3 regions of the Micromonospora sp. CNZ299 genome follow, and region 3 is predicted to be linked to each of the others. Evidence: riboswitches for the same ligand, from Rfam matches in the RefSeq annotation. Region 3 holds a riboswitch; each other region holds the start of a gene.

Evidence for each region. Region 3 has a riboswitch for cyclic di-AMP ahead of CLT68_RS09150 (VldE C-terminal domain-containing protein). Riboswitches for the same ligand answer to the same signal wherever they lie in the genome.
Region 1: linked by a shared signal. The riboswitch ahead of CLT68_RS31285 (coiled-coil domain-containing protein) and the one ahead of CLT68_RS09150 (VldE C-terminal domain-containing protein) in region 3 are both predicted to bind cyclic di-AMP.
Region 2: linked by a shared signal. The riboswitch ahead of CLT68_RS20000 (LysM peptidoglycan-binding domain-containing protein) and the one ahead of CLT68_RS09150 (VldE C-terminal domain-containing protein) in region 3 are both predicted to bind cyclic di-AMP.

Annotation. Positions count from the first base shown of each region.
Region 1 covers NZ_PEFG01000001.1:6,925,640-6,935,559, forward strand. Annotated here, with positions in the region: gene CLT68_RS31275 (AAA family ATPase) at 1-1,322, shown strand, start outside; gene CLT68_RS31280 (cation diffusion facilitator family transporter) at 1,430-2,347, shown strand; cyclic di-AMP (ydaO/yuaA leader) riboswitch at 2,461-2,592, shown strand; gene CLT68_RS31285 (coiled-coil domain-containing protein) at 2,598-3,662, shown strand; gene CLT68_RS31290 (hypothetical protein) at 3,828-4,328, shown strand; gene CLT68_RS31295 (SRPBCC family protein) at 4,353-4,820, opposite strand; gene CLT68_RS31300 (PfkB family carbohydrate kinase) at 5,016-5,978, shown strand; gene surE (5'/3'-nucleotidase SurE) at 5,975-6,802, shown strand; gene CLT68_RS31310 (STAS domain-containing protein) at 6,821-7,183, opposite strand; gene CLT68_RS33010 (hypothetical protein) at 7,570-7,710, shown strand; gene CLT68_RS31315 (hypothetical protein) at 7,848-8,246, shown strand; gene CLT68_RS31320 (BON domain-containing protein) at 8,857-9,543, shown strand; gene CLT68_RS31325 (redoxin domain-containing protein) at 9,640-9,920, shown strand, end outside.
Region 2 covers NZ_PEFG01000001.1:4,421,823-4,431,742, forward strand. Annotated here, with positions in the region: gene CLT68_RS19975 (M28 family peptidase) at 1-52, shown strand, start outside; gene CLT68_RS19980 (SDR family oxidoreductase) at 116-814, opposite strand; gene htpG (molecular chaperone HtpG) at 965-2,893, shown strand; gene CLT68_RS19990 (nitroreductase family protein) at 2,960-3,505, opposite strand; gene CLT68_RS33400 (ThuA domain-containing protein) at 3,714-3,980, shown strand; cyclic di-AMP (ydaO/yuaA leader) riboswitch at 4,135-4,307, shown strand; gene CLT68_RS20000 (LysM peptidoglycan-binding domain-containing protein) at 4,308-4,979, shown strand; gene CLT68_RS20005 (hypothetical protein) at 5,105-5,476, opposite strand; gene dinB (DNA polymerase IV) at 5,600-6,787, opposite strand; gene CLT68_RS20015 (VOC family protein) at 6,845-7,282, opposite strand; gene CLT68_RS20020 (helix-turn-helix transcriptional regulator) at 7,377-8,351, shown strand; gene CLT68_RS20025 (GNAT family N-acetyltransferase) at 8,246-8,842, opposite strand; gene CLT68_RS20030 (GNAT family N-acetyltransferase) at 8,839-9,360, opposite strand; gene CLT68_RS20035 (FMN-binding glutamate synthase family protein) at 9,687-9,920, opposite strand, start outside.
Region 3 covers NZ_PEFG01000001.1:1,902,273-1,912,192, forward strand. Annotated here, with positions in the region: gene CLT68_RS09145 (carbonic anhydrase) at 1-640, shown strand, start outside; gene CLT68_RS09150 (VldE C-terminal domain-containing protein) at 697-1,716, opposite strand; cyclic di-AMP (ydaO/yuaA leader) riboswitch at 1,721-1,851, opposite strand; gene CLT68_RS09155 (YibE/F family protein) at 2,018-3,388, opposite strand; gene CLT68_RS09160 (heavy metal translocating P-type ATPase) at 3,698-5,818, shown strand; gene CLT68_RS09165 (metal-sensitive transcriptional regulator) at 5,825-6,121, opposite strand; gene CLT68_RS09170 (heavy-metal-associated domain-containing protein) at 6,220-6,429, shown strand; gene CLT68_RS09175 (hypothetical protein) at 6,443-7,414, shown strand; gene CLT68_RS09180 (heavy metal translocating P-type ATPase) at 7,427-9,682, shown strand; gene CLT68_RS09185 (CsbD family protein) at 9,757-9,920, shown strand, end outside.

The sequences.
Region 1 (9,920 bases), 5.0 Mb from region 3:
CCCTGTTCCCGGGCATGAGCGCCACCCGCCCCGACCCGCCCGAGGTGGCGGCGGTGAAGGGCTCGCTGCGGATGCGTCGGGTGCTGGAGCGGGCTGCCCGCGACGCGGTGCCGGGCGGCCCGGGTGAGCTGCGGCTGCTCTACCGGGGCACGCTGCTGCGGCTGGACCGGCCGGCACTGGACCGGATCCGGGACCGCGCGTTGCAACGGGGTGCCCGCCGCAACGAGGTGCGCCGGGCCGGCTTCGACGGGGTGTTCGCCGCGCTCTGGGCGCAGGCCCGTGAGGTGGGCATTCGACTGCCGGACCAGCGGACCTTCGAGGCGGAGATCGCCGAGCGGTCGGAGTTCCGGGAGTTCCTCAAGGCGTGGTGGCCCCGGCTGCACCCTCGACACGTTCTGGGCTGGCTGGCGCAGCCGGACCGCCTGCGCCGGTACGCCGGGGGGATCCTCTCCTCCGCGGAGATCCGGCTGCTCAGCGCCGCGTACCGGCACCTGGACACGACCGGGCTGACCATCGCCGACATCGCGCTGCTGGACGAGCTGGACTCCCTGCTCGGCAAGCCGGCGCAGTCGGCAAAGGCCCGGCGCGACCCGTTCCAGCTGGCTGGCGGCGTACGCGAGTTGAGTACCCTCGGCGAGCGGCAACGGGCCGCCCGTGCGGCGGCCCGGGAGCGCCCGGAGGACTACCGGGACTACGCGCACGTGGTCGTGGACGAGGCGCAGGACGTCTCACCGATGCAGTGGCGGATGGTCGGTCGACGTGGCCGTCTGGCCTCCTGGACGGTGGTCGGCGACCCCGCCCAGACCGCGTGGACCGGGGACCCCGACGAGCTGGACCGGGCCCGGGACCAGGCGCTGGGTCGGCGCAAGCGGCACGATTTCACGCTCACCACCAACTACCGCAACTCCTCGGAGATCTTCGCGGTGGCGGCGGCGGAGATCCGCCGGCTCTATCCTGACCTGCCGCTGCCGACCGCGGTCCGCTCCACCGGGGTCGACCCGGTCGAGCTGGCGGTGCCCCCGAGCGGGTTGGAGACCGCGACAGTGGAGGCGGCCGCCGGCCTGCTGGCCGAGGTGGAGGGCACCGTCGGCGTGATCACGCCGGTCCCCCGCCGCGACGAGGTCGCCGGCTGGGTCGCCGCACTCGGCGCGCCGAGGCTCCAGGTGGTCACCAGCCTGGAGGCCAAGGGCATGGAGTACGACGGGGTCGTGCTGGTCGCCCCGAGCGAGATCCGGGCGGATCCGGGTGCCGGGGTGCGCACCCTGTACGTGGCGCTCTCCCGGGCCACGCAGCGCCTCACCACCATCGACCCGACCGGCTGATCCGTGCTGGCGAGCCGCCGGCGAGAGTTGCCACCCCTACACTTGCATACATAGCGATGTGAACATACATTTGACCGGGTCCCGGCTGGCGGCGGAGGGTGGTTCTCGTGGGCGCAGGTCATGACCACCACCACGGGTCCGTCGCCAATGCCGCACACCAGCACCGGGGCCGCCTCTGGGCGGCATTCGGGCTGCTCGCCACCCTGATGGTGGTCGAGGCGGTGGCCGCCCTGCACACCGGCTCGCTCGCCCTGCTCTCCGACGCCGGACACATGTTCACCGACGTGCTCGGCATCGGGATGGCGCTCGCTGCGATCACCGCGACCCGGCGGGCCACCGGTGACCCGCAGCGCACCTTCGGGCTCTACCGACTCGAGGTGCTCGCCGCGCTGGCCAACGCCGTCCTGCTCTCCGGCGTCGCGATCTACGTGGTGATCGAGGCGATCCGCCGCTTCGGCGACCCGCACGAGGTCATCGCCGGCCCGATGCTCGCGGTGGCCGTGCTCGGCCTGCTCGCCAACATCGCCGCCTTCGCCCTGCTCCGCGCCGGAGCCCGGGAGAGCATCAACCTTCAGGGTGCCTACCTGGAGGTGCTCGGCGACCTGCTCGGCTCGGTCGGCGTGATCGGCGCCGCACTGCTCATCACCGTCACCGACTGGTGGTGGGCCGACCCGCTGGTCGCCGTCGCCATCGGCGTGTTCATCCTTCCGCGCACCTGGCGGCTGGCACGGGCCGCCGTCCGCATCCTGGTGCAGGCCGCCCCGGAGCACCTCCAGGTGACCGCCGTGCACGACCGACTGGCCGCGGTCCCCGGTGTGGTCGAGGTGCACGACCTGCACGTCTGGACGCTCACCTCCGGCATGGACGTGGCCTCCGCACACCTGACCATGGCACCCGGGGCGGAGGTCGGCGCGGTGCTCACCGCCGCGCGTACGGCCCTGCACGACGACTTCCGGATCGAGCACGCGACGTTGCAGATCGAGCCGGGTGCCGCCTCCGGAGCGTGTGGCTCGATCGAGTGGTGACAGCAGCCTCTCGTGACGACGAACGCACCTTCGGTCACATTGGCTGCAGCCACCCCACTGGCACCGGTAGGCTCGGTCCCGGCCTCCACCAGGCGGCGCCCTCCCGGCGCCGGTGGTGGTCGCCGCCTAATCGCCCGCGAGGGCGAACCGGGGAACCACGTACCTGGGGTGCATCCGCGTCAGCGGTAGGGATCTTCCGTCCCGAACCCGTCAGCTAACCCGGTCGGCGGCTGACGGAAGGACATGCACAGTGGCACCAGCACGACCACCCGCCGCCCGACTGGCGGCCCTGATCGTCGCGATGTTCGCCCTCGGCGTCGCGCTCCCGGCCGGCACCGCCTCGGCCGCTCCCCCGACCGGCCTGCGGGCCGCCGCCCCCGACTCCGACGAGGAGGGCGGCACCCCCGCGCTGCGAGCCCAACTCGAGGCGGCCAGCAAGGGCTACCTGGACGCGAAGCGCGCCCTGGACGCCTCGGTGCAGCGGCAGCAGCAGCTCACCACCCAACTGAAGACCATCGAGGTCGAGCTCAACCAACGCAGCGGCAAGGTCGGCGAGATCGCCGGCGTCGCGTACCGCACCGGTCGGCTCAGCGCGATGTCGGCGCTGCTCAACAGCGACAGCCCGGAAGGCTTCATGGACCGGGCAGCCGCACTGGACGCGGTGGCCGCCAACGAGGACCGGGTGCTGCGCGACCTGCTCAGCAGCAAGGACGAGGCCAACCGCACCCAGGTCGCCCTGAACGGTGAGATCAACGAGCAGCGCAAGCAGGTCGCGGTGATGGCCAAGCGCAAGGAGCAGGCCGAACGGGCCCTGACCGTGGCCACCACCCCCAAGCCGCAGCCCGCCGCCGACACCGACTCCAACCGGGGCACCTCCGCCGCCAACGCGAAGGCCGCGCCGCGCAACTCCGACGGCTCCTGGCCGTCGGAGACGTGCAGCGTCAACGACCCCACACCGGCCAGCGGCTGCATCACCCCGCGCACACTGCACGCCCTCAACCAGGCCAAGGCCGCCGGCTTCACCCGGTACGTCTCCTGTCACCGCCCCAGCGGCTCCGGTGAGCACCCGAAGGGCCGGGCCTGCGACTTCGCCGCCCAGAAGGGTGGCTTCGGCGGCGACGCCACCGGCGGCGACAAGACGTACGGCAACAACCTGGCCGCGTACTTCATCCGCAACGCCGACCGGCTCGCCGTGCTGTACGTGATCTGGTACAGGCAGATCTGGCTGCCCAGCAGCGGATGGAAGTCCTACAGCGGGGCGGGTGGCGACCCGTCCAGCGACCACACCAACCACGTGCACCTGTCGGTCTACTGATCCGGCCGTTCCCCAAAGTGTGTGATGCCTGTGAGTCATCTTGATGACTCACAGGCATCACGTTCGTCCGGGCAGAGCTGTCCGACCGGGCTACGTCGCCGGGCGTACCCCTGATGTCGTCGCTCGTCGGACGACCCGGCGGCGGTCGGCGGGCAGCATCGCGGTATGCCTCGGATCCCACCCAGCGCCCGCAAGGGGCTGCTCACCCTGCACCTGGTCACCTCGCTGGGCTGGCTCGGCGCCGACCTGGTGCTGCTCACTCTCGGCATCGCCGTGCAGCGTGGTGCCGACCCTGCGGTGCTCTACCCGGTCGGCGCGCTGGTCGGCACCGTCCTGTTCGCGCCGCTGAGCGTCCTGGTCTGGCTCATCGGTGTCGCCAGCTCGCTGCTCACCCCGTGGGGCCTGCTGCGCTACCGGTGGGTGGTGGTCAAGCTGGTGCTCACCACGGTGATGGTCGGGCTGGTGCTGTTCCTGCTCACCCCGAATCTGCGGCACGCCGGAGCGGTGGGCGCCGCCCTGCCCACACGGGACCGTGCCGACCTGGTGATCGCCCCCGCGGTGTCGACCAGCCTGATGATCATTGCGACGGTGCTGTCCACGTACAAGCCGTGGGGACGGCGTCCCGCCGCGCGGCCCGCCCTGGCGGGCCGCGCCCGCAACCGGTGACCCCACTGCCGTCCCGCGCTCGGGTCAGGCTGGGGGCGGCGGGTCGCCGGTGCGGTCGAGGGCAGCGCCGAGGCGGGTGGCCAGGGCGAGGTGGGCGGCCCGGGCCTGACGGAACGCGTACCGGAACAGCGGGGTCGGCGCGGTCAGGGTGATGTCGACGTCGATCCGGGTCAGGCCGTCCGGCTCGGGGCGCAGCCGGGTGTGGTTACGCACGGTGGTGGCCGGCCACTGGCGGGCCACCATGACGATCTCGTCGTCCTCGCTGATCAGGACGTCCGCGTGGTAGGTGGTCCGGAAGCGCAGCGGGCCGGCAGCCAGCCGGTCGTTGATCGTGTAGCTGGCCTGCGCACCGGGTCGGGGCGGCAGTCGGCGGACCCGGACGATCAACGGGTGCAGCTCACCCTGCCGGGTCAGGTCGCTGAGCAGCGCCGCCGCCTCGGCCGGCGAACACCGGGCCTGCACGGTGTAGCTGAAGGTATCGCTGCTGAGCACACCGTCTCCCGCCGTCGATGGTCGCACGATCGTCCCGTACCGATGTCTGGCTGGCAATGTCCGAGGGCCGGCCCGGGCCGGCCCGATGACACGCCCAGTCACCGGTTGGCGCATTAAGGTCGTTCAGTGAGGAATCACCCGACCGTGCTGGAGGCGGACATCATGAACGGCGACGATCCGGTGAGCGGGCACGTGATGGTCTTCGCGCCCACTCCACAGCTGACGGTGACCGTTGACCAGCCGAACGACCACCCCGAGCTGCACCTGCACCCCGGCGGGCAGGGCGTCTGGCAGGCCCGGATGGTGATGTCGCTCGGTGTCGAGGTGGTGCTCTGCGCCGCCCTCGGCGGCGAGATCGGCCAGGTGCTGGAGCCGCTGCTGGTCAGTGAGGGCGTGGACCTCAAGACGGTGGCCCGTGATTCCGGCAGCGGCGGGTACGTGCACGACCGCCGGGACGGCTCCCGGCAGGAGATCGCCGACGTGCCCGGTCAGCCGCTGAGCCGACACGAACTCGACGAGCTGTACAACCTGGCCCTCGGCGAGGGCCTGTCTGCCGCGGTGAGCATCCTCAGCGGGCCGAACGAGCCGTGGCTCGTGCCTGCCGACCTGTACCGACGCTTCGCCGCCGACCTCAGCGCCAACGGCGGTCGAGTGGTGGTCGACCTCTCCGGCGGTCACCTCGGCTCGGCGCTGGAGGGCGGCGTCTTCTTCCTCAAGGTGAGCCACGAGGAGCTGATCCGCGACGGCCGCGCCCGCAGCGACGACATCGTGGAACTGACCCGGGCCATGTACGAGCTGCACGCGGCCGGCGCCGAGACGGTGGTGGTGAGCCGGGCCGACCAGCCGGCGCTCGCGCTCATCGACGGGGAGCTGTTCGAAGTCGAGATGCCCCGGTTGGAGGCCGCCGACCCGCGCGGCGCGGGCGACTCGATGACCGCCGGGGTGGCCGCCGTCGTGGCCGGCGGCGGGGACATCCGGACCGCCATCCGGACCGGGGCCGCGGCCGGCGCGCTGAACGTCACCCGGCACGGCCTGGGCACCGGACGACTGGACTCGATCACCGGCCTGGTGGAACGGGTCCGACTGGTGCCGGCGGACAGCCGGCAGCAGGAGCGGACCACCCCGGACGAGCTGGCCGACCGGGCGGTCGACCGATGACCCTGCGGGTGCTGATCACAAACGACGACGGGATCGCCGCGCCGGGCATCCAGGCACTGGCCTGGGCTGCTCGGCAGCGGGGCCTGGACGTGGTGGTCGCCGCACCGCTGGAGGAGGCGAGCGGCACCAGCGCCGCGATGAGCGCCATGGAACGGGACGGACGGGTGGTCGTGAACGACCACCCGCTGCCCGACCTGGAGGGCGTGCCGGCGTACGGGGTCGGCGGCTCACCGGGCTTCATCACGCTGATCGCCCTGCACGGCGCGTTCGGTCCGCCGCCATCGGTGGTGCTCTCCGGCATCAACCGTGGCGCCAACGCCGGCCGGGCCGTGTTGCACTCCGGGACGGTGGGGGCCGCGTTCACCGCCGCCACGAACGGGTGCCGGGCGATGGCGGTCTCCCTGGACGTGCTCTCCGCGGGCGAGGCGACGGCGGCGAGCGGTGGCGCGGCGGTGGACGCGGCCGCCCGGGTACGCGACGCCGAGCGGCACTGGAGCACCGCGGCGCGGGTCGCCCTGGACCTGCTCCCCCGGTTGACGTCCGCACCGATGGAGAGCGTGCTCAACGTGAACGCCCCGGACCTGCCGCACGGACGACTGCGCGGGGTGCGGCGAGGCACGCTGGCCAGCTTCGGTCAGGTGCAGATGACGGTGGCCGAATCCGGCCACGGCTTCGTCCGCACGTCGCTGGAGGAGCCGGGGCAGGCCGCCCAGCCGGGCACCGACGTGGCGTTGCTGGCCGCCGGGTATGCCTCGGTGACGGCCATCCGGGCGGTCACCGAAGCAACCGACATCGACCTGACCGGGCTGGACGAGCAGCCCTGACCGGAATGCCCGGTGTGCTCAGGCGCCGGGCAGCACTTCGGGGGTGGCGGCACCGGCGAAGTAGGGCTCCGGGGCGCCGAACAGGCCGAGCAGACCGGTCACCCAGAGCTGTCGGTGCACGAACCGGCTCGGCTGCGTGACCACCAGCTTGACGTCGCTGACCTCGGCCGTCTGGAAGCCGGCGACCATGGCGCTGATGCCGACGGAGTCGATGAAGGTGACCAGCCTCATGTTCAGCTCGATGCGGAGTGGGCGGCCCTTGGCCAGCACCTCCGCGATCGCCTCGCGCACCTCGTACGCGGTGTCCACGTCGATCTCGCCCCGCGGGGCGATCTCCACAACACCACCGGACAGAACCGACTTCACGATCGACAGGCTCACGCGAGCACCTCCACCCGCCCGTCCCCCGGGCGCCTCATCAGTACGCGGGCCGCGACCGACAGTATTCCTCCGACGGCCTCGGTCGCCACCCCTCGGGATGAGTAATTCGCGGATCCGGACCCACAAAGCCGCCCATATCCGTACTTTTCAGTATCTGATTACTCAACACTTTTCGTTATCTGACCCTCGGCGACCAGTCCGGACCGACGCGCCGCGGACAAGGGTGGCCGCCCGGACCCGACAGGCCCGACAACCGGCCCACCACGTACGCCCGCCCGTGTGCCACCGGCGTGTCGCCCGCGAACGCCCGCCCCGATCGGCACCCGTGGTTGCCGATGCGCCCTAGCATCGAGCCGGGACACCCACCGTGACGGAGAGGACCTTCGATGATCAAGCGACTTGCGGGGCTGGCTGGCGTCGGCGTCTTGCTCGCCCTCGTACTGGCCTGCGGTTTCGGCGGTGGAGGCGACGATGACGACGATGACGACGACTTCGCCCGGGGCGTCGCCGTGACAGTGGTGCGCTGAGTTTCCTCCGAGCCAGGGCCGGCCGGGTTTGCGCTCGGGCGGCCCTGGGCACTGCGGGGTAGGCGAACCGTGACGCGCTGAACAGACGCCGAAGTCCGAAGTGGCCGGCGGCTTCGGCACCCGAGGAGGTAACCACGATGTTCGGAACCAACCTGCTGGACCGCCGCAGCAAGCCGGAGCGGATCGCGGACCAGGCCTGGGAGCACCTGCTCTCGGCCGTGAGCTCCGCCGGAGACAGTGTGCGGGACACCGCCCGGTCGGCCCGTCGCAACAGCGGCGACCTTGCCGATGGCGCGGGTGACCTGGTGGGCTCCGCCGCCGAGGAGGCACGTCGACGTGCCTCGCTGGCCTTCGACGCGCTCGCCGGCCGCCAGCCGGCACTGCCCTGGACGCTGCTGATCGGTGCCGCGCTCGTGGGCGCGGCGGTCGGCTGGGCCGTCGGGTCCGCCGCGCGGGCCGCCGGCAGCCACGACGACCGTGCCGTCGACGACGTGGAGTTCGTCGACGTCGACCGCCCCAACTCCCCCGCGGTCTGATCACCCGCTCTCCCCGCGCCACCACGGGCCCCACTCGACCACGGTCGAGCGGGGCCCAAGCCATCCCCCAACCCCCACCCCCCCCACTGCGTCGATCATGGAGTTGTGGTGGTGGACAAAGGTGGCGAGAAGCAGCACTTCGCCCACCACAAGTCCATGATCGACGCCGATGGGCGGGCGGGGGCCGGTCCGCCGGGTGCCGGACCCCTCAGGCCGCCGGCGGACCGGTGCTCGGGTGGTGGGGCGCATGGGGGCTGCTGGGTGGGTGCTGTTCCTCTCGGGCGGAGCCCCGGGGGACGGGGTCGACCGCACGTGAACGCCGCGGCCCGGGGGACGGGCACAGCGACGGGGACGGGAAGAGCTGCCCTCGCTCCACCACCCGACGCGAACGGCTCCCGCAATCGAGGAACGCCACTACCGTAACTGAAGACGGCTCGCTTTGGAAGCGCTCCCATGGCGGAAATCCGGCCGTCCCGGAACAGCACAACCGGGCCGTCACCCCTTCCGGGCGAGGATGGTTCACCCGGAGCAGCGGCAGGATCGGACGACGGCGGACCTCCCGGCCGCGACCGCCGCCCGGTCCGCCGACAGAGCACGGGAGGAGGGGCAGATGGCCATCGCGGAGATCAGCCGAACCGACCAGGACATCCAGTCCGCCGTACTCGACGAGCTGACCTGGGAACCGCGGGTGCAGCCGCACGAGATCGGCGTGACCGTCGCCGAGGGCGTCGTCACGCTGACCGGACGAGTGGACAGCTACGCCAAGAAGTGGGCCGCCGAGCGAGCCACGCACCGGGTCGCCCGGGTCCGGGCGGTCGCCAACGACGTGGCCGTGCAACTGGACAGCGGCTCCGAGCGCGCCGATCCCGACCTGGCCGCCGCCGCCAGCCACGCGCTGGAATGGGACGCCTTCGTGCCCATCGAGAAGCTCCAGGTCACCGTCTCGGCCGGCTGGGTGACGCTGCACGGCGACGTCGAGTGGGAGTACCAGCGCCGGGCCTCCGAACGGGCGGTCAGCCGGCTGACCGGCGTACGCGGGGTGAGCAACGGCATCACCGTCCGTCCGGCCGCCCCACCCGACGGCCGGGATCTGGCCGAGCGGATCGTCGACGCCCTCGCCCGGGCCGGCGCGACCGAGGCCGAACGGATCAGCGTCCGGGTGCACGGCGACACGGCGGTGCTCGCCGGTCTGGTGCACTCGATGCCGGAGCGGGCCGAGGTGGAGCAGGTGGCCTGGTCCGCGCCCGGCATCCGCGAGGTGCAGAACCACATCGCGGTCGCCCCGGTGCTGCGCTGAGCGGACGCGGGCGCCCGCTCAGCGGGCGCTGAACGGGCGTGGAACCACCCGGGGTGGGTGAGTCCGTCTCACCCACCCCGGGAGCAGGCTGGGGGCATGAGTGATCCGAACGGGCTGATCCAACCGGGCCGCCCCGCGCCCGGTTTCACCCTGCCGGCCACCCCGGACGGGGCCCTCGTCGGCCCTGAGCAGTTCCGTGGCCGGCCGGTCGTGCTCGCCTTCTACCCCGCTGACTGGAGCCCGGTCTGCGGTGACCAGATGTCCCTCTACCAGTCGGCGGCGCCTGTCTTCGCCCAGTACCGGGCAGCGGTGCTCGGCATCTCGGTGGACAGCATCTGGTCGCACCGGGCCTTCGCCGAGAGCCGGGGCATCGAGTT
Region 2 (9,920 bases), 2.5 Mb from region 3:
GTCGTTGCAGACCAGCTTCGTGATCGACGACGTGACGTTGCAGGCGAGCTGACCGCGTACCCGCAGAAGCGAGCCGCCGCCGGGGCTTCCCGGCGGCGGCTCGTCGCGTTGCGGGTCAGGGGAGCTGCGGGTAGAGCGCGGCGACGCCGCCGGCCAGCCCGGCCTGCACCTGGCGGCTGAGATCGTCGGCGAGGATCTCGTACGCGTCGGCCTCGATGCCGTCCACCCCGATCCGGGCGATCGTCGCCGGGTCCAGTTTCGGGCCGGTGACGTCGGCGGCCATGTCGGTGTCCAGGTAGCCGACGTGCAGGCCGGCGACCCGGATGCCCCGCTCGGCGAGCTGGACGCGAAGGACGTTGGTCATCGACCACTCGGCGGACTTGGCGGCGCTGTAGGCCCCGTGGATCGGCAAGCCGAACCAGGACAGCACGGAGAGCACGTTGAGGATCGTTCCGCCGCCGTTGCCGGCGATGACCGGCGCGAACGCCCGGACAGTCGAGAGGGTGCCGATGTAGTGGGTCTCCAGCTCCAGCCGGACGAGGTCCAGGTCGCCGTCGAGCAGATCGGTCCGGGTGTCGATGCCGGCGTTGTTGATCAGCAGGTTCACGTTCCCGGCCAGCTCGGCGGCTGCGGCCACCGAGGCGGGGTCGGTGATGTCGAGGCGGACCGGTGTCACGCCGGGCAGGTCGACGCTGTCGGGGTTGCGGGCGCCGGCGTAGACGGTGGCGCCCCGGGCGAGGAGTTCGGCGGCCAGGTGTCGGCCGAGGCCACGGTTGGCGCCGGTGACGAGAGCGGTGCTTCCAGCGATCTTCATGGCCGTCACGCTATCCGACCTGACTTACGTTTACCAAAGTCAGCTACGTCACGACGGTGACCCCCCTGAATCGGGAATGCGACCCCGAGGCGGCCACAACCCTGCCGGTGATGGCTCGTATCCTTTCCGCGAACCTCCGCACGAGCCGAGATGGGAGACGGTGTGAGCAACCAGGCCGAAACGTTGGAATTCCAGGCCGAGGCGCGTCAGCTCCTCCAGTTGGTGGTCCACTCGATCTATTCGAACAAGGACGTCTTCCTGCGGGAACTCATCTCGAACGCGTCCGACGCCCTGGACAAGCTGCGACTGGCCACGCTTGTCGACAAGGACCTCGTCGCCGACACCGACGACCTGCACGTCGCCCTCGAGGTCGACCGGGACGCCCGTACCCTCGCCGTGCGGGACAACGGCATCGGGATGACCCGCGACGAGGTCGTCCAGCTGATCGGCACCATCGCCAAGTCGGGCACCGCCGAGCTGCTGCGCGAGCTGCGCGAATCCGCCGACGCCCACGCCTCGCAGGACCTGATCGGCCAGTTCGGCGTCGGCTTCTACGCCGCGTTCATGGTCGCCGACCGGGTCACCCTGCTGACCCGCAAGGCCGGCGAGACCGGCGGCACCCGCTGGGAGTCCACCGGCGAGGGCACCTACTCGATCGAGTCGGTCGACGAGGCGCCGCAGGGCACCACGGTGACCCTGCACCTCAAGCCGGTCGACACCGAGGACAACCTGCACGACTACACCGCCGAGTGGACCGTCCGGGAGATCGTCAAGCGATACTCCGACTTCATCGCCTGGCCGATCCGGATGAGCGTCGAGCGGCCTGGCGCCGACGGCGAGGCCGCCACCAGCGAGGTGCAGACCCTCAACTCGATGAAGGCACTCTGGGCTCGACCCCGCGACGAGGTCGACGCCGCGGAGTACAACGAGTTCTACAAGCACGTCAGCCACGACTGGGCCGACCCGCTCGAGGTCGTGCACATGAAGGGCGAGGGCACCTTCGAGTACGAGGCGCTGCTGTTCCTGCCCAGCCACGCCCCGCTCGACCTGTTCTCCCCGCAGGGCCGCCGCGGCGTCCAGCTCTACGTCAAGCGCGTCTTCATCATGGACGACTGCGAGGCGCTGGTCCCGACCTACCTGCGCTTCGTCAAGGGCGTGGTCGACGCGCACGACCTGTCGCTGAACATCTCCCGCGAGATCCTCCAGCAGGACCGGCAGATCCAGATCGTCCGCCGTCGCCTGGTGAAGAAGATCCTCGCCACGGTCAAGGACCTCAAGGCCAACCACGCCGAGAGGTACCGCACCTTCTGGACCGAGTTCGGCGCGGTGGTCAAGGAAGGGCTGATCGACGACACCGACAACCGCGACACCCTGCTGGACCTCCTGTCGGTCGCCTCCACCCACGACCCCGCCGAGCCCACCGACCTGGCCGGCTACGTCTCACGGATGAAGGACGGCCAGAGCGACATCTGGTACGCCACCGGCGAGTCCCGGGCCGCCATCGAGAACTCGCCGCACCTGGAGGCGTTCCGGGCCAAGGGCCACGAGGTGCTGCTGCTCACCGACCAGGTCGACGAGGTGTGGGTCGAGCGGGTCGGCGCGTACGACGGTCGGCCGCTGCGGTCCATCGCCAAGGGCGAGATCGACCTGGACACCGACGAGGAGAAGCAGCAGGCCGAGGCCGAGCGCGAGCAGCAGCGGCAGGAGTTCGCCGCCCTGCTCGACTGGCTGGGCACCACCCTGACCGACAGCGTCCGGGAGGTGCGCCTGTCGTCGCGACTGACCACCTCGCCGGCCTGCGTCGTCGGCGACGCCCACGACCTCACGCCGACCCTGGAGAAGATGTACCGGGCGATGGGGCACGAGGTTCCCCCGACCAAGCGGATCCTGGAGATCAACCCCGGTCACCCGCTGGTGTCCGGGCTGCGCAAGGCCCACGAGCAGGGCAGCGACCAGGCGGCCCTGACCGAGACCGCCGAGCTGCTCTACGGCCTGGCGGTGCTCGCCGAGGGCGGTGAGCTGACCGACCCGGCCCGCTTCACCCGGACGCTCGCCGACCGGCTGGCGCGCACCCTGTAGCTGGCGTACCCCGCCAAGCGGCGGGCTTCCCGGGTCACCGGGTGGCCCGCCGCCGGCGGCGGCCGGCTACCAGCGGTTCCAGTGGGCGAACCCGTCCGCGTCGGCCTGCGGACCGGGCTTGAAGTCGGTGCCCAGGGTGAACGCCACCGGCGTGAGCGCCACCTGCACGACGGTGTCGTAGGGGATGCCGAGCAGGTCTGCCATCTCCCTTTCGTAGCTGAGATGGCTCGTGGTCCACGCGGTGCCGAGCCCGCGTTCCCGAGCGGCCAGCATGAAGCTCCAGAACGCCGGGATGACCGAACCCCAGGCCCCGGCCTGCCCGCGCACGCTGGCCAGCTCGGCGCGGGACTCGACCCGCAGACAGGGGATGAGCAGCAGCGGCACCTCGTGCAGGTGATCCGCCAGGTGTTGCAGGCTGCCGGCGATCCGGCCCCACTGCTCGGAGGCGAAGTCCATCCTGCTGAAGGCCGGCCCGGTGCCGCCCGACGCGGGTGGCGGTGCCATCAGCCCGAGTCGCCACAGTCGGGCGACGGCGGCCCGGGTCCGCGGATCCTCGACGAAGATGAAGTCCCAGCGTTGCCTGTTGATTTCGTGATTTCGAAAACCGTCCAAATGAAGAGCGGAGCACGGTCATGCCGGTCGACACAGTGATCTTCAGCGGGGAGGGCCCGCACGCCGATCCCTGGCACCCGTTGTCCGAGACCAGCGCGGCGATCGCCAAGCTCGTCGGCGACGCGGGCCCGGTGGCGATCGTGACCACCGTCGACCAACTCGCGGCAGCGCTCGACGGCGCCCGCCTCCTGGTGGTGAACGCCAGCGCATCGAGCACCCGATCACTACCGGTCTCGTGGACTTCGAGGTGCACGACGAGCGCTACACCGACCTGGAGTTGCTCGACGGCGTCGACGTCGAGACTCTCTACGTCCACGACGAGGGTGGCGACACCCACCCGCTCGTGTGGGCGCGCACGGCCGGGAGCAGCCGGATCGTCTACAACGCACTCGGTCACGACGCGCTGTCGTACGAGTCGCCGGGGCACGTCGAGTTGCTGCGGCGCATCGTGCTCTGGCTCCGTCACCGCATCTGATCCGCAACGGTCCACGGTGGTCACTGCACACCGACCGGCCGCCCGCAACCGCTGGGGGTGACGCCCCGCGTACCCCGGTGAAGAACTTCACAGGGGTTGGGCGATCGTCACCGACCGTGCCTAACGTCGGTCGGGTTCGCCACTGCGGACACCACGGCCGGCAACGCCAAATCCTGCCCCCGGTCGGTGGAACCCAGTCACCCGGGCAGGAGCGGGGGACCCAAACGTTCCTCGGTGCACGTCACCTCGGGGTGAAGCCGCCATCGTGCGGCCGGGCTCCTCGGCCCGAACCCGACAGCTCACCTCGCCGGCGTGGAGGAAGTTCACATGACGTCTGTCTACACGCCCCGTCACCGACGGGTCACCACCCGCCGTCTCGCCGTCGGCACCCTGGCCGTCGGTGCGGTCACCGGTGCTGTCGCCCTCTTCGGCCCGGCCGCCCCCGCGCAGGCCGCGGTCAACTGGGACGCGATCGCCAAGTGCGAGTCCGGCGGTAACTGGAAGATCAACACCGGCAACGGCTACTACGGTGGCCTGCAGTTCTCCCAGAGCACCTGGGCCGGCTACGGCGGCAAGAAGTACGCCGCCCGCGCCGACCTGGCCAGCCGCGGCGAGCAGATCGCCATCGCCGAGAAGGTGCTCGACGGGCAGGGCATCGGCGCGTGGCCGACCTGCGGCAAGAAGGGCGGCTCGTCGAGCGGCTCCACCGCGAAGCCGTCGACGAAGTCCACGCAGAAGCCCACCGCGAAGTCCACGGCGAAGCCCACCGAGCAGCAGGAGCGGCCCTCGCGGCGGGAGCAGCCGGCGACCCGCAACCACGAGCGCACCGCGCCGACCACGGGCGGCCAGACGTACCTGGTCAAGCCGGGCGACACCCTGTCGGAGATCGCCGACAGCCACCGGGTGACCGGCGGTTGGCAGTCGCTCTACGAGCACAACCGGCAGCTGATCGGGGCCGACCCGGGCCTGATCTTCCCGGGTCAGCGGCTCAGCCTCTGACGGTCTTCCCGCGTCAGCGGCTCAGCCTCTGACGGATGACACACGAACGCTCGGCCGGGTCACCGGCCGAGCGTTCGTACGTGTGGTGCGGATCAGCCCGAGCGCCCGTACCCCGGGGGAAGCCGTCACGCCGCGGAGGCGGATGCCTTCGACCCTCGGTGCGACGCGACCGGGCCGGCGTTCCAGCCCCAGCGGGGCGCCGGTGCGCTGCCCTCCCCGGACCAGCCCGTGCCGCCCTCCTCGTTGTCGCCGCCGTCGGTGGTCATCTCGACCGGGGCGGGTGTGCTGCGGGCAAGTCGCATCGACTGCTCCGCGCCGGCGCGGGCCGCGCACGGCCAGGACTGCCCGGCGCACTGAAGGTTGCGGCACTGACCCTCGTCGTCCGGCTCGTGGGCGCTCAGCACGTCGATCGCCAGTTGCCAGAGCAGCGGGTCGGTTACGTCGTGCGGCCGTTCGGCAGTGCGACTCGGCCGGTTGCTGGTGTCGTCGTCGGACATTGTGGGTCCCCCCTTGTCAGGCTGTACCCCACAAGGGTCACCCGTCAGCCGCCGGCTAAACCGCCGACCTGCTGTGATGTGTCTCCGGTCGCAGCGGTCGCCGGGACGCCGCACGCAGATCGGTCAATCCGGCAGCAGCGGCATCTCGACGCCCGGCTCCCGGCCGAGCAGGACCGCTCGGGTCAGCGCCGTTGAGCCGAACCGGTCGCGGACCGCGTCCACCGCGGCGTCCAACTCCGCGCCAGGATCGCGGTGAAACGGCAGCTCCGGTTGCACGGGGTTGTCGTCCAGGTTGCCCACTGAGACACCGATCAGGGTGACACCACGACGATCGATCTCGGTCAGCGCTGCTCGCAGCAACGCGCGCGCGGCGGCGAGCAGCGGCGTCGTGTCGGCGGTCGCCTTGCCGATGGTGTGCGAGCGGGTCGCCCGGGTGTAGTCGCCGAAGCGCAGCCGCAACACCACGGTGCGACCGGACCGCCCCGCCGCCCGCATGCGGCGGCTGACCCGGTCGACCAGGCCGGCGAGGATGGCATCCAGCTCCGCCGGGGCATGCGGGGTGCGGCTCAGCGCATGCTGCGCGCCCATCGAGCCGCGTCGCCGGCCGACCTGCACCGAGCGAGGATCGCGGTTGTGCGCCAGGGCGTGCAGGTGCCTGCCGGCGCCCGACCCGAGCAGCGACACCAGGGCGGCCTCACCGAGCCGGGCCACCTCACCGACCGTACGGATCCGGCGTTCCCGCAGCTTCGCTGAGGTGACCGGGCCGACGCCCCACAACCGCTCGACTGGCAGTGGGTGCAGGAACGCCAACTCGGCGTCCGGTGCGACCACCAGCAGACCATCCGGCTTCGCCACCCCGCTGGCCACCTTCGCCAGGAACTTCGTGCGGGCCACACCCACCGTGATCGGCAGGTGGACCCGTTCACGAACCTCCCGGCGCAGCCGCTCGGCGATCTCGGCCGGCGACCCGACCAGCCGCCACAGGCCACCGACGTCCAGGAACGCCTCGTCGATGGAGAGCCCCTCGACCAGTGGCGTGGTCTGCCGGAAGATCTCGAAGACCGCCCGGCTCGCCGCCGTGTACGCCGACATCCGGGGTGGCACCACGATCGCGTCCGGACAGAGGCGGCGCGCCTGCTGACCACCCATCGCGCTGCGTACGCCTCGCGCCTTCGCCTCGTAACTGGCCGCGAGGACCACGCCGCCGCCGACGATCACCGGCCGCCCCCGCAGGCGCGGGTCGTCACGCTGCTCGACCGACGCGTAGAAGGCGTCCAGGTCGGCGTGCAGGATGCTGGCGCCGGGCGACACGTACACATGTTCGCATGGCAGGTGGCCATCTCTGCAATGAGCTGGGCGAACGCCCGATCAGTCGAGGCAGAACTCGTTGCCCTCCGGGTCGGCCAGGACGAGGTGACCGGCACCCAGTGGGGGAGCGGGCTCGTGGCGACTGAGTCGGGTGGCGCCGTATGCGGCGAGTCGTTCCGCCTCCGCCTCCAGCGCCGCCATCCGCTCGTCACCCGTGAGCCCGGGAGCGGCCCGCACATCGAGGTGTACGCGATTCTTCACCCGCTTGGGCTCGGGCACCCGCTGGAAGAACAGGCGCGGTCGCACACCCTCGGGGTCGACCACCGCTGAGGCGTCGTTGCGGTTTTCCGGCGGGACCCCCATCGCGTCCAGCGCCTGCTCCCACGATTCGAAGTTTCCGGGCGGTCCCTGCAACTGGTAGCCGAGGGCCTCGGCCCAGAACTCGGCCAACCCGGCGGGGTCGGCGCAGTCGAACGTGATCTGGACGTCGCGGGCCATGTCAGCTCCCTGTCTCGTGATCTGGTCGGTCATGATCCCAGCCTCTCGTGAATAGCGGACAGGGTCGTTCCGCGATCCGTGCGACGATCGGCGTGTGACCGTCGAGGCAACGACCGAGCGGGTGCTGCGGTTGCTGGCGCTGCTCCAGCGGCGACCATCCTGGACGGCCGCCGACCTCGCCGCCGAGCTGGGCGTCACCGACCGCTGCGTCCGCCGCGACGTGCAGCGACTGCGCACACTCGGCTATCCCGTGCAGGCGGTGTCGGGCGTCGGCGGTGGCTACCAGCTCGGCGCGGGCACCCGGCTGCCGCCGTTGCTCCTCGACGACGAGGAGGCCATCGCGACGGCGGTCTCCCTGCGTCTCGCCTCGGGCGGCACGATCGCCGGTGCGGGCGAGGCGGCCCTGCGGGCGCTCGCGAAGCTCGACCAGGTGATGCCGTCGCGGCTGCGTGCCGAGGTGCGGGCGGTGCACGGCGCCACGGAGACGCTCCTGGGCCCGGTGGCCGAGATCGACGCGGAGCTGCTGGTGACCCTGGCGCGGGCCTGTCGCGACGCGGTGCGGGTCCGCTTCACCTACCCCGGCCGCGACGGTGGGGCCCGCGAACGGACGGTGGAACCGATCCGGATGGTCACCACAGGTCGCCGCTGGTATCTGATGGCCTGGGACGTCGACCGCGACGACTGGCGTACGTTCCGGCTCGACCGGATGGGCGCGGCGACCGCGACGACCTGGCGCTTCCGAGCGCGCGAGCATCCGGATCCGGTCGCGTACGTGCAGCGGTCGGTGACCGAGGCGCCGTACCGGTATCTCGCCCGCGTGCGGGTGCACGCCCAGCCGGACCGGGTGCGGGCGTTGGTGCCACCGCAGGTCGGGCGGGTCGAGGACGACCGGGACGGATGGTGCGTGCTGATCGTCGGCGGCGAGAGCCTGGACTGGCTCGCCGCGCATCTGGCACGCCTCGATCACGAGATGGAGGTGCTGGAGCCTCCCGAGTTGCGCGAGGCCGTCGGCCGCCTCGCCCGTCGCCTCGCCGTGCTGGCGGGTGGGCCATCGGAACCGGGCGGGTAGTGGCGCAGCGCGTAGTGCCGCAGCGACACCGGGCTGCCGTCCGGGGCGGTCCATGGTGCCGTGCTCGTCCCGACGCGCCGCCAGCCGGTGCGCTCGTAGAGCGCGGCGGCCGCGGCACCACCGGCGGCCAGCTCCAGCACCAGGTCCGTACCGCGTCTGCTCGCCCACTGCCGGGCCCGGTCCAGCAGCGCGCTGCCCAGCGCCAACCCTCGGGCGGACGGCACCACGAAGAGGCGAGCCACCTCGGCTGTCGGCCGGGCCGGCGGCCCGCCCACCGGGTCGGGGATCCGATGCACCGCGACATGCCCCACGACGGCCCCGTCGGCGTCGACCGCCACCCAGGCGCGCGCCGGGTGCGGCTCGCGCAGCCAGCGGTGCGGGTCGGCGGGCCAGTTCAGCGGGTACCTGTCGACCCGGTGAACCTCGGCGAGCCCCGCGACGCAGCCGTCCAGGTCGGTGGCGCGCCGCCGGCGGATCCGGGGCTGGTTCACAGGTCGTCGAACGGGCCGGCGTAGCGGAACTCACCGCGGATCGACTCCCGCCACGCGGTCAGCGGCCGGGCCTGGAAATACTGCGGCCCCCACGGCTGCGGCGGGGTGACGCCCAGCTCGACGGCGGGCCGGAACCCGAAGCGCGGGTAGTAGTCAGGGTGCCCGAGCAGCACCACCAGCGGCTCGTCCCGCGCGTCGGCCGCCCCGAGCACCGCGTGCATCAACGCGTGGCCCACCCCACGGCGCTGCCAGTCGGGCAGCACACCGAGCGGCCCCAGCCCGAGCGCCACCGGCTCGCCGGCCACCCGGCCGCGCGTGGCCACCACGTGCCCCACCACCTGGCCGTCCGAATCGGTCGCCACCAGCGAGTACGCGGGCAGCCAACCCTCGTCGGCGCGCAGCGCGTCGACCAGGGTGGCCTCGACCGGTACGCCAGCGCCGTCGGTCCTGGCGAAGGCGGCGGAGTGAACCGCCCGGATGGCGTCGGCGTCGGCGTCCGTCTCGCGTCTGATCAGCACCGCGCCACCATAGGCCCACCGTGTCGCCGGCTCCACGCCTTTATCACCTGCGCCGACGTGTCGACGGTCGTTGCTTCGGCGTCGTGCCGGCGGGCACGCCCGGCGGGCATGACGCGAAAACGACTGATGACTGTGCGGCATAAATATGCCTCACAGTCATCAAGCTCATGGGCCCAAGGCCCCCGCGGCCGGGCTGGGAATCCGGAGCAGCCGGCCGAGCCAGCCGGCCGCGCCAGCGCTGGGCCGGGCCAGGCCGGAACCGCCCGGTCCAGGCCACGCCCCGAGAGCTGGGACCTCGGACCGCAGTCCACGGGCTCGGACCCACCTCAGCCCACGGCGGTGGCCGAGGGTGGGGCGCTGCCGCCCTGGGGCACCTCCGGAGTCATCAGCCGGATGATCTCCGCCCGATCGGCCGCCGAGGGCATACCCCATTCGGGCCGGTAGCCGTACACCTCATGCAGTGGGGTTGAGCAGGTGCGGCCGTTCAGGATCTCCACGGCGTCGGTGCCGATCAGGCCGGGGTGTTCGACGCCGCAGGCCTCGGCGACCTTGGTCAGGTC
Region 3 (9,920 bases):
CGCCGAGTTGGTCGCCGGCAACCGGCGCTTCGTCGGCGGCGCCCCCCGCCACCCCAACCAGGACGCCGGGCACCGGGCCGCTGTGGCCGACGGGCAGCACCCGTTCGCGGTGATCGTGGGCTGCTCCGACTCCCGCCTGGCCGCTGAGATCATCTTCGACCGCGGGCTGGGCGACCTGTTCGTGGTCCGCACCGCCGGCCACACCGCCGGCCCCGAGGTGCTCGGCAGCGTGGAGTACGCGGTGACCGTGCTGGGCACCCCGCTGGTGGTGGTGCTCGGGCACGACTCGTGCGGTGCGGTGCAGGCGGCCCGGGAGGTCGCCACGACCGGCACCCAACCTCAGGGGCACCTGCGGGCGGTGGTCGACGCGGTGCTGCCCAGCCTGCGCCGGGCCGAGACCGAGGGTGTGCAGGACATCGACGGCATCGTCGACATCCACATCGCACAGACCGTCGAGACGCTGCTCGGACAGTCGCCGGTGCTGGCCGACGAGGTGGCGCAGGGGCGGTGCGCGGTGGTCGGTGTGTCGTACCGGCTCGCCGCCGGAGCGGTCCGCCCGGTGGCCGCCGTGCCGGCCGGCTTCGCGACGCTCGGCGAGGAGGCCGGGCCCCTCGACCCGGCCGCGCCCGCCGCCGCCTGACGCGACGAGGGCCGCTCCGCGCGACGCGGAACGGCCCTCGGCGAGGGTTCAGCGGGTCAGAGCAGCGACATGTGGACGTGGTCGGTGTGGTTCGACGGCCCGCTGTACGAACTCCAGCCGGTCGCCGGGAACCAGATCTGCCGGTTCCAGATCACGTAGTAGATGCCCAGCCGGTCGGCGTTACGGATGAGGAAGGCGGCGACGTTGTTGCCGTACCTCCGGGTGTCATCGTTGTGCCACGGGGCGAAGCCACTCTTCTGCAGCGACCAGTCGCAGGCACGGCCCTTCGGGTGCTCCCACGGCCCACCGGAGCGGTAGCAGCCGACGAACCGGTTGTAGCCGGCCGCCTTGACCTCCTTGTACGCGTGCAGGGTGCGGGGCGTGACGCAACCGGACGTGGTCGGGTCATTCTCGCTGCACGACTGCGGCTTCCAGTCACCGTCGGCGGTGCGACCCGGGCCGATCTTGGCCACCTTCGAGGTGGCGTCCACCAGGCCGCCGGTGAAGCCCTTGCCGCCGACGAGGGAGAGCGCCTTGTCCGCCTCGCTCTTCCGCTTCGCCATCAGGGCGGTCTGCTTCTGCTGCTCGCGGACCTCCGCGTCGAGGGCCAGCTTGGCCTGCTCGGCGCGGGCCTTCACCGTGTTGACCTCGGCGAGCTTCTTCTCATTGACCATGTTCATCTCGTCGAGCACCGCGGCGCGCTGGACGAAGGCGTCGGGAGCCTTGCTCTCCAGCAGCATCGCGAGCGCGCCGATCCGGCCGGTCCGGTACGACTGGGCGGCGATCAGCCCGACCTGTGGGGTCAACGCGTCCAGGTCGGCCTTGGCCCGGTCGACCTCCCGGGCCAGCTCCAACTGCCGCTTCTTGGATTTGTCCAGTTGGGACTTGGCGGCGGAGTAGTCGCGGTTGGCCTGCTCGATGACGTCGGTGAGCAGTTTCGGCTCGCCGTCCTCCTCGTGCCCGGACGGTGTGGGGGTCGTCGGGGCGGCGTGGGCCGGGAGGGGCCCGGCGAGCACGGTCAATGCGGCGATCACGGCCACCACGGGTGTCAACCAGCGGCGTAGGGGTGCCGTCACAATGTTCCCTTCCGTCGACCGCCGACCGGGTTAGCTGACGGGTTCGGGGCGGAAGTGGCCCCTACCGCTGACGCGGATTCACCCCACGTACCTGGGTCCCCGATTCGCCGGTTGGCGATTGGGCGGTGGCACCGCAGGCGCCGCTTCGCGCCTTCATCGGTAACCGGCAGCGAGGTTACCCGAGAGTCGGCCGGGTGAGCTACGCCTGGATGCCGACCAAAAGCGTCATTTCGCCATAGCGTTGAGTGACCAGTGACGTGGTTCTCAGGGTGGACGCCCGATCTGGTCACGCTGAGGAGTGTCACCATGCCGTATCCGTGCTCCTGTTCGGCTCCGGCCACCCGTCGGTGGCGGTGGATGGGGGTGGGGTCCGCGTCGGTTCCGGGTCGTCGGGGCGACCCGCTCGCGGTGAGATGAGTGCGGCCAGTGCCTCCGACCGGTCCGGCTGAGGTCGCGGGGCGGAAGCGTCGGTGGACGGTGTGGCGTCCGCACGCCCGGCCGCGGTCACCACTGCGGCCAGCCCGGTGGTCAGTGGCACGGCGGCGATCAGGCCGAGGGTGGCGACCGCGCTGCGGACGATCTCCTGCGCGAGGAACTCGCTGGTGAGGATCTGCCCGATCGGCCGCGCGTCGGCGGTGAGCAGGAGCAGCAGGGGCAGCGACGCGCCCGCGTATGCCAGCACGATGGTGTTGACAGTGGAGGCGATGTGCGCGCGGCCGACCCGGGTCGCGGCCCGGTAGAGCTGCAACCGGGTCAGGCCGGGGTTGGCGTGCGCCAACTCGGTGACGGTGGCCGCCTGGGTGACCGTCACGTCGTCGAGCACCCCGAGCGAGCCGATGATGATCCCGGCGAGCAGCAGACCGTGCAGGTCCACGTCGCCCTGGAACATCGACAGCGTGGTGGCATCCTCGCTGCCGAAGCCGGTGAGGTGGGTTGCCGCCGTCGCGATCGTGGCGAGCACGCCGGTCAGCACCAGGCTGCCCAGGGTGCCGAGCACCGCGACCGAGGTCTGTGCGGTGACCCCGTGCGTCAGGTAGAGCACCACGAACATGATCAGGGCGGCACCCACCACCGCCATCAGCAGGGGTGACTTGCCGGCGCCGATGCCCGGCAGCACGAAGGTGAGCAGGATGGCGAAGCTGGCCGCCAACCCGGCGAGCGCGGCCAGACCCCGCCACCTACCGAACGCGACGATCGCCGCGGCGAAGACCACCGCCAACCACAGCATCGGGGTGCCACGCTGGTGCTCGGAGATGTTCCAGTTGCTGGTGGTGGGATCGGTGGGATCGGTCAGCTCGACCAGGATGACCTCGTCGCCGACCGCGACCCGGGGTGCGCCGGGCCCGTCGGGCACCGGTGTCTGCACCTGCTGGCCGGCGGACGGCCCGTCGTCCACCCGGACGTCGACAGTGCCGCACGGCCCGCCGCCGACGCGTGGTGTGCCCTCCGGGCTCGACGGCGTCGGCGGGCATGGTTCGGTCACCACCCGGGTCACCGTGCCGGGGAAGCGCGGCACATCCGCCCCGCCGTCGGTCTCCGGTGCCCCACCGCGCGGCCAGAGCAGCAGTGCTGCGAGCACGGTGGCGACGAAGAGGGGCACCACCGTCATGATGAGGATCCGCCGGACCCGGGGCGGGGCGGACGGAGCGGGGCGGGTGTGGTCGGAACCCAAGGCGAGACTCCCAACGATCCGGTGCGGGGTACGTGTCAGTGGACCGGTCGGTTCATCCGCACTGCGGAATCGCGGCGGGAGACGCGGCGGATCGCTGACCGGCGACCACCCGATCACGGATGGTCAGTGCCCGGCCCGGGCGGCCAGGAGCGACGCCACCGGGTGGCGGCGCCGGTGCCCGTTCGTGCAGCGGCATGCGGGGGGTCATCGTGGGGAATGCTAACCAGCCCGGCCCGGGGACGCAGGTCGTGACGGAGTGTCGCCGCCGAACCGCTCGCGTGCCGGTCCCCGGCCAGGCATGTTGGACACATGCCCGCTCAATTACCGCCCGATCCCGGCCATGAGCGGCACGCCACCCCGGCCAGGCCGCCGGAGAGAGCCGGGCACGACAAGCACGCCGGGCGCGACAAGCACGCCGGGCACGACAAGCACGCCGGGCACGACAAGCACGCCGGGCACGATCCGGCGATGTTCCGTCGTCGCTTCTGGGTCTGCCTGGCGCTCACCATCCCGGTGGTCCTGGCCAGCCACCTGGTCTGGGACCAGCTGGGTCTGAGCTGGGACGTTCCCGGCCGCTCCTGGGTGGGTCCGGTGCTCGGCTCGGCGGTGTTCTGGTGGGGCGGCTGGCCGTTCCTGGTCGGTGCGGTCCGGGAGGTGCGGGACCGGGCGCCCGGGATGATGCTGCTGGTCGCGATGGCGATCACCGTGGCGTACACCGCGTCCCTGGCGACCAGCGTGGGCGTCTTCGACCTGGACTTCTGGTGGGAGTTGGCCGCGCTGGTCACCATCATGCTGCTCGGGCACTGGCAGGAGATGAAGGCCATCGGGCAGGCCCGGGGAGCGCTCGTGGCGCTGGCCGCGCTGCTACCGGACGAGGCCGAGCGGGTGGCGGCGGATGGCCGGGTCGAGGCGGTGCCGGTGACCGGTCTGCGGGTCGGTGACGTGGTGCTGGTCCGCCCGGGCGGGCGGGTGCCGGCCGACGGGCGGATCATCGATGGCGGCGCCGAACTGGATGAGTCGATGATCACCGGGGAGTCGCGGCCGGTCGCCCGGTCGACGGGTGATCGGGTGGTGGCCGGCACCGTCGCCACCGACTCGGCGATCCGGGTCGGTGTGGAGGCGCTGGGTGAGCAGACCGCACTCGCCGGCATCCAGCGCATGGTCGCGCAGGCCCAGGCTTCCGGTGGGCGGACCCAACTGCTGGCCGACCGTTTCGCCGCGGCGCTGTTCTACGTGGCCACCGGCACCGCCGTGCTGACCGTGCTGGTCTGGACCGCGCTCGGTCAGCCCGACGAGGCGGTGGTGCGTGCGGTCACCGTCCTGGTGATCGCCTGCCCGCACGCGCTGGGTCTGGCCATCCCCCTGGTCGTCGCGCTCTCCACCGCGTTGGCCGCGCGGTCCGGAATCCTGGTCAAGGACCGGTTGGCGTTGGAGCGGATGCGGACGGTCGGCGCGGTTCTCTTCGACAAGACCGGCACGCTGACCCGGGGCGAGCACGCGGTCACCGACGTGGTGACGGTGCCGGGCATCGGGCGGGACGAGGTGCTGCGGATCGCGGCGGGTGTCGAGTCGGACAGTGAACATCCGTTGGCCCGGGCGATCGTGGCGGCGGCCGGACACGCAGGCCCGGCCCCGGCCGCCGGTTTCCGGTCGCTGCCGGGCCGCGGTGTGCAGGCGACGATCGACGGTACGGAGTACGCGGTGGGCGGGCCGGCGCTGCTGCGGGAACTGGGCCTGTCGCTCCCGACGGAACTGGTGACGGCGAACGAGCGGTGGTCGGCGCGGGGTGCGGCGGTGCTGCATCTGGTGCGGCTGCCGGACACCGTGCTCGGCGCGTTCGCGTTGACCGACGAGGTGCGTCCGGAGGCCCGGCGGGCCGTCGACGAGCTGCGTGCCGAGGGCGTCCGAACCATCGCCATGATCACGGGTGACGCCCGCCCGGTCGCCGAGGCGGTCGCGGCCGAGGTCGGTTTCCGGCCCGGTGTCGACGAGGTCTTCGCCGAGGTGCTGCCGGGGGAGAAGGACGACCGGGTGGCGGAGCTCCAGCGGCGAGGGTTGATCGTGGCGATGGTCGGTGACGGGGTGAACGACGCTCCGGCGTTGGCCCGAGCGGACGTCGGTATCGCGATCGGCGCGGGCACCGATGTGGCGATCGAGTCCGCCGGGGTGGTGCTGGCGTCCTCGGACCCGCGCGGGGTGGGTGCCGTGGTCCGGTTGTCCCGGGGCTCGTACCGGAAAATGCGACAGAATCTGGCCTGGGCGGCGGGCTACAACGTGGTGGCGCTGCCGCTGGCGGCGGGTGTGCTGGCCTGGGCCGGCGTGGCGTTGAGCCCGGCGGTGGCAGCGGTGCTGATGTCCGCTTCCACCATCGTGGTGGCGCTCAACGCGCAGTTGCTGCGCCGCGTCCGTCTCGACCCGGCGCCGGACTGAGGGGCGTCAGCCGCGCTTCATCAGCCGGCCGACCGCCGCCATCATCTCGGTGGCCATCTCGTCGGCCCGGCCCTCGGCCGCCCCCTCGTGCATGCAGTGCCGGGCATGCCCGTCGAGCAGCCCCAGCGCCACCTTGTCGAGTGCGGCCTGGATGGCGGAGATCTGGGTGAGCACGTCGATGCAGTAGCGGTCGTCGTCGACCATCTTCTCGATGCCGCGGACCTGCCCCTCGACGCGGCGGAGCCGCGTGAGCAGCTGGTCCTTGCTGGCGGTGTACCCGCGGATCGGGGTGGGTGTGGTCATGCGAACCAGGATAGCGTACCCCTGGGGGGTATGGTACGGTCGTCTTCGGGTGGGATACCCCCACCGGGTACGGGTAATCCGTTCAGGGAGGCGTTCCAATGGTCAACACGACGTACCAGGTGCAGGGCATGACCTGTGGGCACTGCGTCAGCGCGGTGAGCGCCGAGGTCGGCGCGATCCCAGGCGTGCAGGACGTCCAGGTCGACCTCGCGGCCGGCCGGGTCACCGTCAGCAGTGACCAGCCCCTCGACCCGGCAGTTGTCCGGGCTGCCGTCGACGAGGCCGGCTACGACCTCGTCGACGCGTGATCGGAGGACGGGCATGCGCACCGTGACGAGACTGGCCGGGTTCGCCGTGGGCCTCGCGGCGGTCTTCGGCACGACGTACGGGATCGGCCGGGTCGTCGACCGCGCCCCGGTGGTCGAGGGCCGGCACGACGGCGACGGCGCCCATGCGACGGGCGAGCACGACGACACGACCGACCGGCTCCCCGGCGGCCTGCTCGTCTCCGACCGGGGCTACACCCTCGAACCGGTCGACACCCAGGCGGACGAGTTCGCCTTCCGGATCGCCGGGCCGGACGGTCAACCGGTGACCCGGTACGACGTGGCGCACGACAAGCAGATGCACCTGATCGTCGCCCGGCGGGACCTCTCCGGCTTCCGTCACGTGCACCCCGAGCTGGCAGCGGACGGCACCTGGCGGGTTGACACCCCGCTGGCCGGTGCCGGGCTTTGGCGGGCGTTCGCCGACTTCACCCCGACCGGAGGCGAGGCGCTGACCCTCGGGGTGGACGTGACCGTCCCCGGTGAGCTGACCGAACGGCCGCTGCCCGCCCCCTCGACCAGCACCACCGTCGACGGCTACACCGTCACCCTGGCCGGCTCGCCGCAGCCTGGCCGCACCTCACCGCTGACCCTGACGGTGAGTCGGGGCGGGCAGCCGGTCGCCGACCTGGAGCCCTACCTGGGCGCGTACGGGCACCTGGTGGCTCTGCGCCGGGGTGACCTGGCGTACCTGCACGTGCACCCGGACGGGACTCCCGGCGACGGGCGGACCCGGCCCGGCCCCGCGGTCACCTTCCTCGCCGAGGTGCCGTCGGCTGGCAGCTACCGGCTCTACCTCGACTTCCGGCACGGCGGGGCGGTGCACACCGCCGAGTTCACCGTCGTCGCCGGCACCCCAGCGGCCGGCACTCCAGCGGCCGACGCCCCATCCACCGGGGGCGACCCGAGCGGACCCGCACCGACCGGGGGCGCCGACCACGGCACCCCCGGGCACGGGCACAACTGACGGGACCAGACGATGACCACCACCAGCAGCAGACCACTGCCCGAGGCGCCGAACCGGATCGAGTTGGCGATCGGCGGGATGACGTGCGCAGCCTGCGCCGCCCGGATCGAGAAGAAGCTCAACCGGATGGACGGCGTGAGTGCCACAGTCAACTACGCCACCGAGAAGGCGACCGTCCGGTACGCCGACGCCGTCACACCGGACGACCTGATCGAGACCGTGCAGAAGACCGGCTACACGGCCGCACTGCCCAGCGCGCCGACGGAAGAGCAGTCGGTGGACCCGCTGAAGGGCCCGCGTACCCGGCTCTGGGTGTCGGTGGCGCTGAGCGTGCCGGTGGTCCTGCTGGCGATGGTCCCGGCCTGGCAGTTCGACTACTGGCAGTGGCTGTCGTTGACCCTGGCCGCCCCGGTGGTGGTCTGGGGTGGGCTGCCGTTCCACCGGGCCGCCTGGACCAATCTGCGGCACGGCGCGGCGACCATGGACACGCTGGTGTCGCTTGGCACCCTGGCGGCGTTCGGCTGGTCGCTCTGGGCGCTCTTCCTCGGCGACGCCGGCATGCCGGGGATGACGCACCCGTTCCGCTTCGACATCACCCGCACCGACGGTGCCGGCAACATCTACCTGGAGGCGGCCGCCGGGGTGACGGTGTTCATCCTGGCCGGTCGCTATTTCGAGGCCCGTTCCAAGCGGACCGCCGGTGCCGCCCTGCGCGCCCTGCTCGAACTCGGGGCCAGGGAGGTGGCGGTGCTGCGGGACGGGGTGGAGACCCTGATTCCGGTGGACCGGCTCGTCGTCGGTGACCGGTTCGTGGTCCGTCCCGGGGAGAAGATCGCCACCGACGGGGTGGTCGACGAGGGCACCTCCGCCGTGGACGCCAGCATGCTCACCGGTGAGTCGGTGCCGGTCGAGGTCGGCCCCGGCGACGGCGTGGTCGGCGCCACCATCAACGCGGGCGGCCGACTGGTGGTCACCGCGACCCGGGTCGGCGCGGACACCCAGCTCGCCCGGATGGCCGATCTGGTCGAGCAGGCGCAGAGCGGCAAGGCGGCCGTGCAGCGGCTGGCGGACCGGATCTCCGGCGTCTTCGTGCCGATCGTCATCACGCTGGCCGTCGGCACTCTCGGCTGGTGGCTCGGCACCGGAGCCGGCCCGACCGCAGCGTTCACCGCCGCCGTGGCCGTCCTGATCATCGCCTGCCCGTGCGCGCTGGGCCTGGCCACGCCGACCGCGCTGCTGGTCGGCACCGGCCGGGGCGCGCAGCTCGGTGTGCTCATCAAGGGGCCGGAGGTCCTGGAGTCGACCCGCCGGGTGGACACCGTGGTGCTGGACAAGACGGGCACCGTCACGACCGGCCGGATGACGCTGGTGGACGTGGTGCCGGCGAGCGGGGAGGACCGCGCCGAGCTGCTCCGGCTCGCCGGCGCGGTGGAGGCCGCCTCGGAGCACCCGATCGCCCGTGCCGTCGCCGCGGGTGCCGCCGAGGCCGGCGCACTGCCCCCGGTGACCGGCTTCCGCAACCTCGAAGGGCTGGGCGTGACCGGCACTGTCGACGGAACTGTCGTGCTGGTCGGTCGGGCCCGGCTGCTGCGGGAGCACGACATCGACGTACCGCCGGAGGTCGAGTGGGCCGTGCGTGACGCGGAGGCCGCCGGTCGTACGGCGATCGTCGCCGGCTGGGACGGGCAGGCCCGGGGCGTGCTCGCGGTCGCCGACGTGGTGCGGCCGACCAGTCGGGCGGCGGTGGCCCGGTTGCGCGCGCTGGGGCTCACTCCGGTCCTGCTGACCGGGGACAACACCACAGTGGCCCGGGCGGTCGCCGCCGAGGTGGGCATCGACGAGGTGATCGCCGAGGTGCTGCCGGCCGGGAAGGTCGACGTGGTCAAGCGGCTCCAGGCCGAGGGGCGGTCGGTGGCGATGGTCGGCGACGGGGTCAACGACGCCCCGGCGCTGGCCCAGGCCGACCTCGGGCTGGCCATGGGCACCGGCACCGACGTGGCGATCGAGGCGTCCGACCTCACTCTCGTCCGGGGTGACCTGGACGCCGCGGTGGACGCCATCCGGTTGTCCCGACGCACGCTCGGCATCATCCGGGGCAACCTGTTCTGGGCCTTCGGCTACAACGTGGCGGCCCTGCCGTTGGCCGCCGCCGGGCTGCTCAACCCGATGATCGCCGGTGCCACGATGGCGCTGTCCTCGGTCTTCGTGGTGGCCAACAGTCTGCGGCTGCGACGGTTCCGCTCGGCCACCGCCGATCGCGGACTGTGACGAGGGGAATGGTTGGACCCGTGATGACCGGGGTATTGCTGGTGTTGTAGCGACGCTTGCAATGGAGGTTGGCAATGGGTATGGATGACAAGATCAACAATGCCACCGAGGACGCGACCGGCAAGCTGAAGGAAGGCGCCGGTCGGGCCACCGACAACGAGCAGCTCGAGGCCGAGGGTCGTACTGACCAGTCGACGGCCAAGCTCAAGCAGGCCGGCGAGAAGATCAAGGACGCCTT